Regions from separate parts of the Paenibacillus sp. FSL R7-0302 genome, predicted to be linked through region 1. Evidence: riboswitches for the same ligand, from Rfam matches in the RefSeq annotation. Region 1 holds a riboswitch; the other holds the start of a gene.
The links. A riboswitch is a leader RNA that binds a small molecule or an ion and turns the genes downstream of it on or off. The one in region 1 is predicted to bind cobalamin.
Positions count from the first base shown of each region.

Region 2: another riboswitch for cobalamin. It lies ahead of MKY96_RS24080 (S-layer homology domain-containing protein); the one in region 1 lies ahead of MKY96_RS26450 (anaerobic ribonucleoside triphosphate reductase).

Region 1 covers NZ_JBBOWB010000002.1:168,580-175,988, forward strand. The annotation lists gene MKY96_RS26420 (ASCH domain-containing protein) at 1-160, opposite strand, end outside; gene MKY96_RS26425 (YukJ family protein) at 258-1,010, shown strand; gene MKY96_RS26430 (hypothetical protein) at 989-2,092, opposite strand; tRNA gene MKY96_RS26435 (tRNA-Thr) at 2,286-2,357, opposite strand; gene MKY96_RS26440 (sugar phosphate isomerase/epimerase family protein) at 2,445-3,224, opposite strand; partial or broken gene MKY96_RS26445 (MTH1187 family thiamine-binding protein) at 3,273-3,580, opposite strand; cobalamin riboswitch at 3,921-4,151, shown strand; gene MKY96_RS26450 (anaerobic ribonucleoside triphosphate reductase) at 4,461-6,446, shown strand; gene nrdG (anaerobic ribonucleoside-triphosphate reductase activating protein) at 6,443-6,970, shown strand; gene ssuE (NADPH-dependent FMN reductase) at 7,042-7,409, opposite strand, start outside.
Region 2 covers NZ_JBBOWB010000001.1:5,570,380-5,577,788, reverse strand. The annotation lists gene MKY96_RS24085 (GAP1-N2 domain-containing protein) at 1-2,672, shown strand, start outside; cobalamin riboswitch at 3,584-3,777, shown strand; gene MKY96_RS24080 (S-layer homology domain-containing protein) at 3,993-6,164, shown strand; gene MKY96_RS24075 (hypothetical protein) at 6,332-6,649, opposite strand; gene MKY96_RS24070 (DUF4430 domain-containing protein) at 6,633-7,409, shown strand, end outside.

The DNA.
Region 1 (7,409 bases):
ACTGATACGGCTCCGTCCGGCAGATCGCCTTATTCACCTGCATCCCGGCATGGATGGCTAACTCTCCCCGGTGGGCGGTCCGCCAGGTACGGGTTTCGATTTGTTTTTCTCCCAGCGCAATTAATGTTGCCCACGGCTGGCGGATGGTCAGGCATTTCATAATGTAGCTTGCCTCCTCTGATGAACACCTTTTTACTCAGAATTACTATGGCCTTCTACGGGAAACAATAATAGCTAAGAAGGGGGACTGACGGACTATGGGTAACGGATTAGATCAAGGGTACGGGGTATTAAAATGCAAATTATCCAATGAGAATATCATATATAAGCTAGGTGTCAAAAATAATCATATCCAGGTACTGGTTGAGGTTGAAGGTGTTATTCATAAAAAGTACAGGGTGGCTATCAATATCAGATCAAGCGCTAAAGCGGAACATTTACCGGAGGACACTGCAAATCAGGTGCTTTACTATGTGGGCGAAGATTTCAAAGCGGAAGAAACGGCCCGTTGGCTCGCGCTTGAATCAGGCTTCACGAAGATCACCGGGCATAACCGGAGCCTTGCCCTTGATTATATCAGGGGAAACCTGGTGATTCCCAGTAAGATGGTAGCTCTGCCTAATACGAACCAGGATGACAAGGAAGACAATGATCCGCACAACAATCTGTATGATAAAATCACCTCTTATCTCAAGGAGGCACAGGAACAGGATGCAACCCTGTACGTATTCGGCGAGCCTTGGGGACCCGAAGAGGATAAGCCCGATAAATACTTCGGCTTCTCCCCTGGGCAGGGCGTCCATAATATTCATATGAACCAAGGCAATGCGGGCGGGTACGCCAGAGAAAATGGCACATGGCAAGACGGCGGAGTCCTTATTCATTTCGAGAATGAACACAGATGGGTGGCTATCTTCCTGGCCTTCCAGTCCCAATCCTGGTGTACTAACGACCAGGGAGATGCCACCAAGCCGGTTAGTGAATGTAATCATACCAATGCTTTGTCATGAGCCAACACCAACGCATTAACCGCTGATACGGTATCCTTGGCATCCAGCTGTTCATCCAGCTTCAAATGAAGTTGTAAGGTAGCGACTGGTGAATGGTTAGCAGAAACGATGAGCTCAACCTCATGAGAGGAGAGCACCTTCGCTTGCAGGATTTGCAGCCAGGGGATAAGATCCGGTAACGCTTTATCCTCCGAAGGACCGGTCTCCATGCCATCCACCCCAATAGGGGAATGCCCAGCGAAATACTCAATTCTGAGCACAGCATCAGAAGGGGGACTGTTCCTCTTCAAGGTCCTAGCCGCTTCGAGCTGATGACGGGAGGTTCGTTTACGACCGATAATTATATTCCACAAAACGATACACAGAGAGGGGATGAAGAAGCAGAGCACCGCCAACCAACCACTGGAGGTCTTAACATAGACGGTAAAAAAGAGGGCTGCGGATAGAATCGCAAGCAACCAGATGTAGATCTCCTGCCGCCATTTGGACTGGAGCTTCCCGGATGCTGGAGGAATGGACTGTGCTGGCTGAATATCAAGAGCTTTCTCCGGTTGAGCTGCCCTACGTTCTCTCCATGGCAAATGCTCCCCATTCAGCATATAGACGTTATCGGCTGCTCCCTGCCAGACCTTCTCCTGCGAGGGATGCGGCGACTGCCAGAGGGTAACGTATTCTTGAATGTCTTTTAGATACAGGGCGGGATCGCCCGTGAATGAGAAATATTGCGAAAGCTCCAGATGAATAACGGCAGTAGAATAACGCTGTACATGGGTCGATAAGGTTACCAGCCACTCATGTACAGGAGTGGAAAGCGCCGGGAAATGGGCCAGCGTGCCGGGTAAGCTCAGACGCAATTGCTCTGCAGCATCCGCCCATGGAATCTGCCATTGGAAGGCCTCGGAGAAATGCTCCCACTCAGGCAAATCCTCCACATCCGGTTGGTTCATATGGGGTTGAATCTTGCTCCAGGCTTGCATAAGCTGCCTGCTATAGCGCTGGAACTGGTCTTGGCTGACCAGACAAAACCATACTGGAGCGAGAAAATTATTCGTCTCGAAAGCTGTATTCTCATAATCAATCAAATCTGTATCGGCACTGGTAACACTCAGGAATGTCCGGTTTCCCATATAAGATCCTTGCCTCCTAGCATCCAACCCTATGCTCCCCACTTTACTTAACTAAAGGTTAGAAGAATGGTAGATGTTGATGCTTGCATAGAAAAAAGGCGCAGTTCCAAAAAACCGGAAACCCGCGCCACTATCGACTTTGTAAAGATGCTGGTGAAGGGAATTGAACCCCCGGCCTACGCATTACGAGTGCGTTGCTCTACCCCTGAGCTACACCAGCTTACAGACGTTTGCATCTGCCAAACAAAAAATATTATAACTCTTCCAGCGGAAAACGCAACCCCTTTTTCCGCTGGCTGCCGTGTCATCAGCCCTGCATCAGCCCCAGCCCGCGGAAATAATCCAGTGCAAGCTTAGCGCTCTCAAGAGAAGATACCTCATAGGCCTCCTGCTCCACAATATAATAGAGAATTCCGCTCTGCTCCGCGATCTCGAAGACGCTCCGGAAATCGACCTCTCCCTTCCCGAGATCGGTCTCTTCGTTGTCTGCTCCGAAATCCTTAATGTGGACCAGCGGAACACGTCCGGCGTACCGTTGCACATAATCTACGGGCCGGGCTCCGCCCCTGTATACCCACCCCAGATCGAACTCTGCCAGCATCTGCTCCGCAGGAATCCGCTCCAGCCAGATATCGATGACCGCCTTGCCGTCAACTTTTGCGAATTCATAATCATGGTTGTGATAGCCATATTGCATTCCCGCTGCCCGGACCATCTCGGAGGCTTTCTCCAGGAATGGAATGATCCTCGTTACATCCTCTATAGTAGGGTTCGGAGGAAGCGGTGCCGACGGGGTGATTATATATTGCAGTCCGAGCTCTACCGCGTATTCAATCTCTTTGGCTAAGGCCTGTTCCATCTTATCCAGGCTTCTGAAGTCCAGACCTACATGCGCCGAAGGAGCAGCCAGGCCGAGTTCATCCAGCTTACGGCGCAGTTCCCCTGCAGATACACCGAAATAACCGGCGAATTCAACGGCCTGGTATCCCATCTCTGCCACCTTGGCCAGTGTGCCGAGGAAATCGCGCTCCGTCTGGTCGCGCAGTGTATACATTTGAATTCCGATCTGCTGTGCTGCTGTTGTCATGAAGAATCCGCTCCTTATCGTCATTTCTGATTGGATACTATATTCCCGCTACTCCCCCTGTAGCTTGCGCTCCACGGATTCCAGCTTGCTGCGGCTGGTCGAGGTCTTGTCGCGCCGGTCATCGATCTTGAGCGAGGTTGAGACTCTCTGCGCCCCGGCGGTGAACGGCGACTCATGCAGCGCTTCTACCGCAGCCAGAATCCGCGCTACCGGACCCTCAATAATCGTACCATGGAAGTAAGCTCATAGGTAATGCCCTCCACCGTCTCCAGCACGCGCTGCATCTCGGCCACATAGCTGCTGAGACTGGTGCTGCCTGTCCCAACCGGAACAACGGTCACTTCGCCAATTGCCATTGTGAACTGCCTCCTAATGATCTGATGTGCCTGCCTCTAACTTTTCCTCTTTATTGTAACGCTTCGCCAGGCTTGCTACAAATCACCTGCACCCTCTCTATTCTATTAATATCCGTCAAAATGATTACCAGGATTAGACGCACTCTATTTATGGATTCTTTGTGGCGTATTTTCGGAGATTTTATGAAACATTCACGGCAGATTCAGAGGAAAGTTGTGGATTACCTGTGGACTAACTGTGGATCAGCTGTGAGTAAAAGCGCCGAACCCGCTCCCCGTGCGGGATTGCAAAAAAACATTTACAAACACAATATATTGCGGTAGTTTTAATAGATAACAACAAAATATAGTAGAAACGGGTGTTTCACCTCTTGTAATAGAGGTGCGACTTAATAGGGAAGCGCGGTGCAAAACCGCTGCGGTCCCGCCACTGTAACCGGATGCTCCCAGGGTGCGATGCCCAGGGCCGCATTCTCCGGCTAATTGCCACTAAGGGGCGGAATAAGCCCCCCGGGAAGGCGCCGGAGGAGTTGCCGGAAGCCAGGAGACCTGCCTGTTTCGGTGGCACCGCTTAGACTCCTGCGAGGAACAGGGGAGGTGTCCGTATGCGGCCTGCAATAGCAGAGTTAGCCTTCCGTCATTCGGGTCAGAGGCTGCCGATACCTGAGGACGATCGGGGATTATTTTCAGGTATCGGCTCTGCGGAATATACAAGAACGGGCGTAAGCTATCGCCCTTGTGTCTGCTCGTATGTTCCACCCAGACCACAGGCAAATTTCCGTTTCCCGGATCTTTGCATCATGCATTCGGGCATTTCCGGCCTTCCCGGCCGGGGGTGCTTTTTTAACGCTTACAATACCCGAGAGGAGAGAGTTATATAATGACGCTGCTGGAGAAACGTTATAACGAAGGACAAGCTGCACAGGAGGATCTTTTGGAAGAGGTCATTCATCTGGGACGGGATATTATCGACAGCCGGGATCTGGATCTGCTGCGCGAGAACGCCAACCTGAACGGGGAGAGCTTCTCCGGCAAAATGAGCAAGTTCGGCAGTGAATATTCCAAATGGTATGCCCGCAACTTCACCATGCCGCCGCAGCTGGTACAGGCTACCCTGGATAATGTCGTCTATGTACATGACCTGGATCAATACGCCATCGGTACTACCAACTGCATCTTCATCCCGTTCGAACGGCTTCTCCGTGAAGGCTTCAACACCGGCAACGGCAGCGTACGGCCTCCCAACTCGATTATGACGGCGATGTCGCTGGTGGCGATTATTTTCCAGTCGCAGCAGAATGCGCAGTACGGCGGTGTGTCCGCCAACAAGCTGGATTATGATCTGGCCCCTTATGTTACCAAATCCTTCTCCAAGCTCTTCCGCAAAGGTCTGGAGTATTTCGAGGAGAACGCAGAGGGTTCGGAGCTTGGGGAGATTACGATGAGCCGCAGCGATCTGGCTGAGCAGTATCCGCGGGCCTTCCGTTTTGCCCTGAAGGAGACGCAGAGCGAGACCCTGCAGGCCGCAGAGAGTATGGTACATAACCTGAATACGATGTCCAGCCGCTCCGGCGGCCAGATTCCTTTTACCAGCATCAACTACGGCACCTGCACCTCCCCGGAGGGCCAGCTTGTGATCAGCTCGCTGCTGACGGCCACGATGAATGGACTGGGCAGCGGGGAGACGCCGGTGTTCCCGATTCAGATCTTCAAATGCAAGCAAGGTATCAACCAGCAGCCGGGTGACCCTAACTATGAGCTGTTCCTGAAGGCAGCGGAGTGCTCGGCGCGCAGATTGTATCCGAACTTCGCCAATCTGGACGCTCCGCTGAACATGCAGTATTACGATCCGGCCGACCCGGATACCGAGTTCGCTACGATGGGCTGCCGGACCCGTGTGCTCGGCGACCGCTTCGGACGCAACCATTGCTCCGGCAAAGGCAACTTGTCCTTCAACACGCTCAACCTGGTGCGTCTTGGACTGGCCCACGGCACGATAACCGGCCGCCGCCTCGCTGCTGATGAAGAAGGGTTCTTCGACGACCTGAATCACTATATGGATATTGCGCTGGACGGCCTGCTGCACCGCTTCCGTATTCAGGCTTCCCAGAAGGCCAAGGCCTCCGATTTCATGATGCGGGAAGGCGTCTGGGAGGGCGGCGAGCAGCTTGCCCCTGATGACAGCGTAGGCGAACTGTTGAAGCACGGCAGTCTGTCACTGGGCTTCATCGGGATGGCGGAATGCATGAAGGCCATGTACGGCAAGCACCACGGCGAAGATATGGACATCCATGCTAAGGCTGTAGCCATCGTCCGCCACATGCGTGAATATTGCGACCGCAAGAGCGAGGAGCTTAACCTCAACATCACCTTGTTTGCAACACCGGCCGAAGGTCTATCCGGCAAGTTCACGAAGATCGACCGCAAGGTGCTAGGCTCTATCCCTGGGGTAACCGACCGTGAATATTATACGAACTCGTTCCACATTCCGGTCTACCATGAACTGAGCGCAGCCAAGAAGATCAGCCTGGAAGCCCCGTTCCATGAATATTGCAACGCCGGAGCGATCTCCTATGTCGAGCTGAACGGTAATGCCCGGAGCAACCCTGCAGCCTTTGTCAAAATCATCAAATATGCGCTGGAGCAGGATATCAGCTACTTCAGCATTAACCATCCGATTGACCGCTGCTCCGGCTGCGGCTATGAAGGGGTCATCGGCACGAATTGCCCGACCTGCAATGCCCATGAGGATACCACCCATATCCGCCGTCTGCGCCGGGTTACCGGGTATCTGACCGGTGACTATCAGACCCGCTTCAATGCTGCCAAGCAGGCCGAAGTCCGGGACCGTGTTAAGCATCTATGAACATCTGCGGATATTACCCGGAGTCGATCAATGAAGGGGAAGGCCTGCGGGCCGTCCTCTTCTTCAGCGGCTGCCGCCACCGCTGTCCGGGCTGCTTCAACCCGAAGACCTGGAACTTTAACTTCGGGGAAGTCTTCACCCCGGAGCGGCGGCGGGAGATCATAGAAGAGATTGCAGGCAATCCGCTGCTGGACGGCTTGACGCTGGCGGGCGGGGACCCTTTTTTCTCGGCTGAGGAGGCTGCAGACTTCATTCACGAGCTGCGCGCCGAGCTGCCGGGCTTCCCAATCTGGATCTATACCGGCTATACGTACGAGGAGCTTACGGCTTCCCCGGGCTCTGCGGAATGGAACCTGCTGGCCTTGTGCCAGGTCGTGATCGACGGACGGTTTGTCGAAGCGCTCAAAGACCTTACCCTCTCTTACCGGGGAAGCAGCAACCAACGGATCATCGATATTCCTGCGAGTCTGGCGGGAGATAGGGTTGTTCTGTGGGAGCCGGAGCTGAGCTTTCAAGGGGTATAAAAATAACAAAGGCACTAGACTCCCGCTACCGGGTGGTTTAGTGCCTTTTATTGGTTCGGAGCGGGTACGACTTATTGCCCTGCCTTACGTGCCACCTTATGCTCCGTCTCCTCTGCCAGCTCCTCCAGCACGCTGTCCAGACGCAGCTTCAGCTCTTCGGCCAGCTCAACTACGCCCTGGTCGTTACGCACCGCCTGCGAGTCTACGGCGTAGACGCCGCCAAGAATGTAGCGGGCACCCAGCACGGACAGTACCGGCTTCAGCGCATAGTCAATCGCCAGCAGATGCGCGAGGCTTCCGCCCATGAAGAGCGGCAGCACGATTTTGCCGGCCAGCCCTTTTTGCGGCACCAGATCCAGGAAGGTCTTCAGCACTCCCGTGTAAGAAGCCTTATATACCGGACTGACTACGATTACCGCATCAGCTTCCGCTACGAGCC
Region 2 (7,409 bases), on a different contig from region 1:
TGTCCGTAGCCGGGAAGAAGAAAATCTATGTAGCGCTGGATGTACCCATCAGTGAGTTGTCGCAGCGTGCGGCCCGGCTGACGGAGGTCATCTTCGCTGCGCTGCCGTATGACTTCCGCCGCAGGCTGGGAGTGATCACGTATGCTAAGGAGCCGCAAAGCCGCAAATATATTCACCTGACCTTCGTGGAGAAGGGCTCTCTGCGTCCGGGTGACCGGAATATCGAGAAGGATTATATCTTCGATCTGGCAGGGGCAAGGTTCCTGAATACCGACTTCGGCGAGTCGCGGCAGATCTATGCCGATTTGGCCTGGAAGACGCTGGTGGAGAAGGGCGGAAGCCTCCGTGATTTCGCTAAGTTTGCCGACAGCCTGCTGCTCGGGGAGAGTGCGGACCGTAAGCTGTCGCTGGCGCTCTACAATGAGCTGGCGGTCTTTTATGAAATTGAGCAAGGCAACGAAGCCTTATATACAGATAACAAGAACGCTATACTTGGCGGCCTGCTGTCCTATCTGAAGCCGGAGGGGAAGCTGGACTCGCGGGTGCGGCTGAATGATATGTTCCTGGAGCGGTTCGACCGCGAATATGATCTGATCCGCAAGAAGGGGATTCCGTCAACGGAGATCCTGGAACAGTTCAAGGCGTATTACGCGCTGCCGGGCCATAATTACCGGGTGAAGATCGTCGATTACTTCATCAACGGGATGCTGAACTGCCAGTCCGGGGGCCGGGAGGATGTGCTGGCGGCGGCTTACGGGATTATTGAGAGCGATGCGGAGCTTAGTGAGGCGTTCTTCAAAAAAGTGCTGTCCCAATCTCTCTTCCGCAGAGCGCTGTTCGAGCCGTATCTGGAATCCCGGCTGGCAGCCGCTGCCGGAACGGCGGATATCCTCCGCCTCGTGGGCCACTTTGGCCGGAGTCTTCCGGAGGTGCTTCAGCAGGCAGCGGTACGGGATACCTTCAAGGAATATCTGCTGGAGAAGCTGCAGCGGGAATCCGATCCGGTAGCGGCGGTAACGGCTGTTCATGAAGCGGTCCAGCAGGCGGAGAAGCAGCGCCGCAGAGGCGGCGTATACCCGGAGGCCTTGTCCGTTATGGAGGAGCTCGGCACGGTTGCTGACCGCTTCCTGCTGAACCGGCTCTCGCTGGACGAGCTGACGATGGAGCAGCTGCTGGAGATCTCGTTCCTGCGTTACCGGGATACGGCAGACTGGCAGCCGCCGCTCGATGCGATTGCGAAGCGCAAAGCGAATGCGCTGCGTGCAGCCTACCGCTGGTTCGGGGAGGAGTCGCCGGACGAGGAGATTTTTGCCGGACTGACACCGCGTGAGCTGGACGATGTACAGCTGCTCGGTGCGCGGTGGCTGAAGGAAGCGCGGAGTCTTGAGCCGTTCGACCGGCTGCCGCTGGCCTTCTATCACAGCAGTGAACGTGAAGGCGGGCCGCTGGATTATGATGCGCTGCTGGATCTGGTGGTCCGCAAAGCGGGCAATGACAAGGAGACAGTGTACCGGTTCCTGGACTGGTCGCAGCATAGCTGGCTGTTCGCAAGCTCCGGCAAGAAGCTGTGGCCGAATTACAAGCGGGCCGTGCTGAGATACTTCCTGAAGAGCGACCGCGAGGCATTCAAGAACCGTGAATTCCGCAAAACCCATCTCGACACAGCAACGCCTGCTATGCAGACTGTCTACAATGAAGCCCGCGCCCAGCTGGCTTCGCCGCTGGCGCGGTGGGTCAGCCGCAGCCGATTTCAAATCCTGATCTCAGGGAGCATCCTCGGGATCATTCTGATTGCGGCGGTTATCCTGCTGAGCCAGCTTGGGGGACGCGGCAAGGATACAGCCGCGCCGGTGGCCAGCCCCAGCCCGCTTCCGGCAGTGACCGGAGGGGCCGCTGTAGCGGCCCCGGTCTCTGTCCGGCTTATCGGCGGAGATGCAGGGACAGGCGGGGATAGTGGCGGAAATGCAGGAACTGGTGGGAATAATGGCGGTGATGCAGGGACCGGCGGGAACAGTGGCGGAGATGCGGGAAGCGGAGGAGCAGGCAAGAGCAACAGCAGTAAGCTGGTGTTCAGCTTCACTGATGCGGCGGAATGCTCCGCCTTCAAGCCGGAGCGGATCAAGGTGGAGTCCGCCAGCGGCGTTACGGACTACGAGGTTAAGGCAACGGTTAGCAGTTGCCAGGTTGAAGCAGGCGCCGGAGCGGACGGCGGCGTGAAGGGGGAAGCAGGCGCTGGAGTGGACGGCGATGCGAGCGGTAAGGCAGGCGCCGGAGTAGACGGCGATGCGAGTGGTAAGGCAGGCGCCGGAGTAGACGGCGATGCGAGTGGTAAGGCAGGCGCTGGAGCGGACGGCGGTGCGAGCGGTAAGGCAGGCGCCGGAGTAGACGGCGGTGCGAAGGGTAATGCAGGCGCCGGAGCGGACGGCGATGCGGACAGTGAAGCCACCGCCCCTCCAGCGGCGGCGGGAACTCCTCCGTCACGCGTATACGAGGTGACGGTGGAGCTTTCAGCAGGCGCGAAGCTGGCAGCAGGTGATATGATCACCGCCGGAGGCTACTCGCTGAAGCTGGCGGCAGATCCGGGCAGCGCCCCGGAGGCCACAGCCACAGCCGCGCCTAGTGCAGAGCCATCCGCTTCCGCAAGCCCGGAAGCAGACACGGATGCAGAATAAAGCAGCGGCAACAAGCTGGCTGTTTACATTTTTTAACTAGTGCGATCGGGTAACATTACCTTCAGAGATAGGTGTACTCTGTACAACTAAAAACAGTGAAAAGAAGGGCAGACCTATCCTAACTGTATTCCATACAACTAAATTTGCCCGAATGGGCGAAAAGCCGGATACAGAAGCATTTTAGGTGCACGAAATACAGCTAAAAGTACATTTGGCGGTAAATCAGACGATTTAGTTGTACAGATTGCATTTAAGCATACAGTGTGCACCTTCGTCGGGGTACGGCAGACCCTCAGCAAGCGAAGGAGTTAAATTAAAGACTGATTAGTTTAAACCTGATGATCGGCTAGCGGCTCATCCTACTTTACCTTATCGTAGTGCATTTATTAGTGCTCCGGCAGGCTGGAATATATGGAATGTAGCAGATAGGTATGCTGGTGTCCGTAAGAAACTGCTTTATCGCACTTTGTACACTAGAATCAGGCATATTGGAGCTTATATGGCGTTCTGTTGTATTCGGTACATTAGATTTTGGAAATTCGGCCCGGCGGAGGGTTCTTTGCCACAATCGATTGTATGAAATGCAGCAGAATGCGTTATCGGCCGCTTTTACACCAATTCTAATGTACATAATACAATCGCCTGCTGCCGCTGTCTCCGCTAGTACCGCCAACGTCTTAATTAACCAGCAGAAGAATGACTCCATAGTCCTGAATAGTACGATGTGCCGGGGTAGCGGGCATGTGCTGTTCAGGATTTTTGCTGCGGAATAGGCGGGGTCTCGGGGCGGATGGAATAGATATAGCTTGTCTATAGACATACATGGAAATAGTCGATATGATGGTTTGAGAATCTTAAAATTTAATAAGCTTTGGGAAAAGGTGCGGATGTCTAAGAGACCGTACGCTGTTGCCAGCAGATGCTGGCAGGGCTATTGTCTTATAGAGGAATCTGCTTAAAAGGGAAGCCCGGTGCAAGTCCGGCGCGGTCCCGCCACTGTAAATACGGAGCAACTCCTGAGGAGCCACTGTCTGCTAATGGGATGGGAAGGCGGGGGAAGCGGTGAAGTATGAGCCAGGAGACCTGCCTTTTTCGTTGTTGTTTCTATTCTTCGGGGGTAAGAATGTGGAAGCAGATGCTGATATTGGCGAGGGCTGTATATGCTGTATTGTATGTTAATGCGGGAGAGCAATCGGCTCCTTCAGCCGCCCTGTATTGTATTCTTCCCCGGCCGCCCTGCACAGGGCGGTCTTTAGGTTGCCGCTCTATTTGCGTAAGGAAGCAGGATTCATCCATTCTATTTCAGGAAAGAGGTTAGTTATGAAGAATCACTCTCTATCATCCAGATTCACACGGCTGGGACTAGCTGTCATTATGCTGTTCGCACTGCTCGGAGCAGCCGTAGTCCCGGCAGGACAAGCTGCTGCTGCACAGGTAGGCGGAACTTCCGCATCCGCGGTATCCGCTCTGCCCGCAAGTGAGGCAGCCAGCGTAACCGCTGCGGTCTATGCTACTGCGGAGTTCATGCTGAAGAACGGAGTCCAGTCGGACTGGCAGGCGATTGGCCTTGCGCAAGCGGGCTACAAGGTTCCAGCCGGCTATCTGAAGGCGCTTGAGGGCAAGGTGGCTGAGGCTAAGGGTGTTTTTGCCAGAGCTACGGACTATGCCCGGATCACGCTGGCTGTTAAGGCACTGGGCGGCGATCCGGCGAATGTGTCAGGCTATAACCTGATCGAGAAGCTGTACAATAACGATAAAATTACGGGCCAGACGCTGAATAATCCGGTCTATGCACTGCTGGCTCTGGATTCCGGCAGCTATACGATCTCGGCCAATGCGAAATGGACACCGTCGAAGCTGCTGGCAGAGATTCTGGCGAAGCAGAACCCGGACGGCGGCTTCACCCTGACCACGGGTGCGAGTGATCCGGATATGACAGCGATGGTGCTGAACGCACTGGCTGGACACAAGCAGGAAGCGGCAGTGAATGCTGCTGGTCAGCGGGCGGCAGCCTGGCTGGCTAAGGCACAGGATAAGAACGGCGGATATGGCGACAGCAGCGAGAGTGTAGCTCAGGCCATTATCGGTCTGTCTGCCTTCGGCATTGATCCTGCAGGAGCAGATTATACGAAAGGCCAGATTAATCTGGTCAGCAAGCTGCTGAGCTTCAGCGCAGAGGGCGGCGGATTCGCCCACACTGCAGGCGGCAGCTCCAATCCGCTCTCTACAGAGCAGGCGCTGGAGGCTTTGGTAGCGTACAAGCTGTTTGGAACAGGCGGTAAGCTCTTTGACTTTAGCGGCACACCAGTGAAGAATCCTCAGGTAAGTGTCTCCGTTACTGTTGAGGGTCCAAATGGAACCTTGGCTGAAGGCAGCGTATACGCTGGAAATGTGCTTACGGCACTGGACAAGACAGCAGCAGCCAAGCGCCTGGCCTTGGTCAATGAAGCAGGCAATTATGTGACGGGGATCGGCGGCGTGACTGCGGGTACGTTTGGCGGATATGATGGCTGGATGTATGTAGTCGCACGCGGCGGAGCATGGATCTATCCAAGTGTAGGCATGGGCGACTTCGCACTGGAGGAGAATGACCGCATTGTGGTCTACTATGGCGGGGACAACACGCAGGTGGTTGATGCCGTAACCGTGACTCCCGCACAGCCGCAGCCTGGACAAGATCTGAAGGTGCAGGTAACCCAGAAACAATGGGTCTGGAATGAGGCGACCTTCACCTCCGATCCGGTAACCTCACCGGCAGCAGGCGTACAGGTAACCATTGGCGGTAAAACAGCAGTTACAGATGCTGCAGGCGTGGCTGTTGTGGCCGGAGGACTGCCAGCGAATAAATATACCCTGACGGTTACGGGATATCTGAAGGATAAAACCCCAGCCATCGTCCGTCATACGGTCCCGGTAACCGTGGCTTCTGCTGCGGCGGACCGTCCGGCTTTTGCCGATGTGAAGTCGATCTCGCCTTGGGCGCTGGAGTCGGTATACACGGCGTATGACCGCAAGCTGATGAACGGTGTGAGTGAGGACAGCCTGCTGTTTGCACCGAAAAAGAATATTACCCGTGCTGAATTTGCAGCGCTGCTGCTGCGGTTAACCGGGAACGAGCCGTCTGCGGCGTCTTCTGCTGGGGCCTTCAGTGATGTTAAGGCCGGTACATGGTATTATGGAACAGTGAACCGGGCGAAGGAGCTAGGAATCATCAGCGGTGTGACGGCCAAGACGTTTAAGCCGGACGGGCTGGTTACGCGCCAGGATATGGCTGTGATGATGGTTAGAGCTTTTAAGCTGGATGCGGCATCAGCTGGAGCAGGAGCAGGAGCAGGTAAATTCAGCGACGAAGATAAGATTAGCGACTATGCATTGTCCGCTGTCCGTACGGTGACGGGACTTGGATATATGAGCGGCACCGGCGGCGCATTCGAGCCTTCCGCAGTTGTAACCCGTGAGATGGCTGCTGCTGTGGCGGTTAGATTGCCTTAGTTGTAGGGAGCAGCAGAGTTCGGTAGGTAGAGTAAGATCAGCTTCAATATACAGCTATACTACCGCAGGAGGCACTGAACGAACTCTGGAGCCGACGATAAGTGGAAAAATGACATCTAATTTGGCCGGATTTGCTGCAGAGCGGGAGCTAGTTGGATAAACGACACTTATTCAGGCTTGAAGCTGCAGAAGGATGAGGTATGGGCAGAATTAGATGCCGGAAATCCAACTAAATTCTTTACAGGTGCGTAATCTGGATTATTAAGAGTAGAAAATCCAACTAACGCACTCATGCCGATGAGCCGATGAGCCGTATAGGGTTGCCGAAGCGCTGAAGGCTCGTTTGACGGACGGCTTTGCTTGGAATTCGTTTGGATATGTGTTGAAAAGTAAGCATAAGGTGTATGAAGGAACGGGAACAGGCTGACTGCCCCCGTTCTTTTCCCTTTTTGTGGAGGTGTGCAGGTAATGTTCAATCTATTCAAAACAGGCCGGGGAAGGCTGGCTCCGCTGCTTCTCCTGCTGATGGTATTGCTGCTCCCCGGCTGCTCCTCAGCGCAGCCGGATCAGGCAGGCGGCGTCACGCAGCCGCCCGCCGGGACCCCGGCCGCGCAGACGCCGCGGCCTGGAGACGAAGCGGCTCCGCTGCCGGGAGCCGCTGAGGGCACTGCCGTACCTTCCGCCCCTGCGGAAGGTACGGCAGCTCCGGCGTCGCCAGCCGCAGCGGCGGCGCAGCCTTCGGCGGGCGCAAGCGAGCCCGCCAAGCCCCCGGCGTCGCCAGGCGCAGCGGCGACACAGTCTTCGGCGGGCGCAAGCGAGCCCGCCAAGTCCCCGGCGTCGCCAGGCGCAGCGGCGGCGCAGCCTTCGGCGGGCGCAAGCGAGCCCGCCAAGCCGGCGGCCACCCCCAAGCCGCCGACCCCCAAGCCCGCGCCAGCGGCCACGGCTAAGCCGCCAGCCGCTACGCGCTCTCCGGCCGCCACGCCCAAGCCGGACAATGTGGTCACCCTCTCCATCACCGGAGATGAGGAGCATGGCGTGATTCTGGCCGCTGCCCAGTATGAGATCAAGAAGGGCGAGAGTGTGCTGGACCTACTGAAGCGGATTACGCGGGAGCAGAAGATCCAGATGGAATATCAGGGCCGCGCAACATTTGCTTACGTGGAAGGTATAGATAATTTGTACGAGAATGATCACGGGTCAGAGAGCGGCTGGATGTACAAGGTCAATGGAGAATTTCCGTCCAAG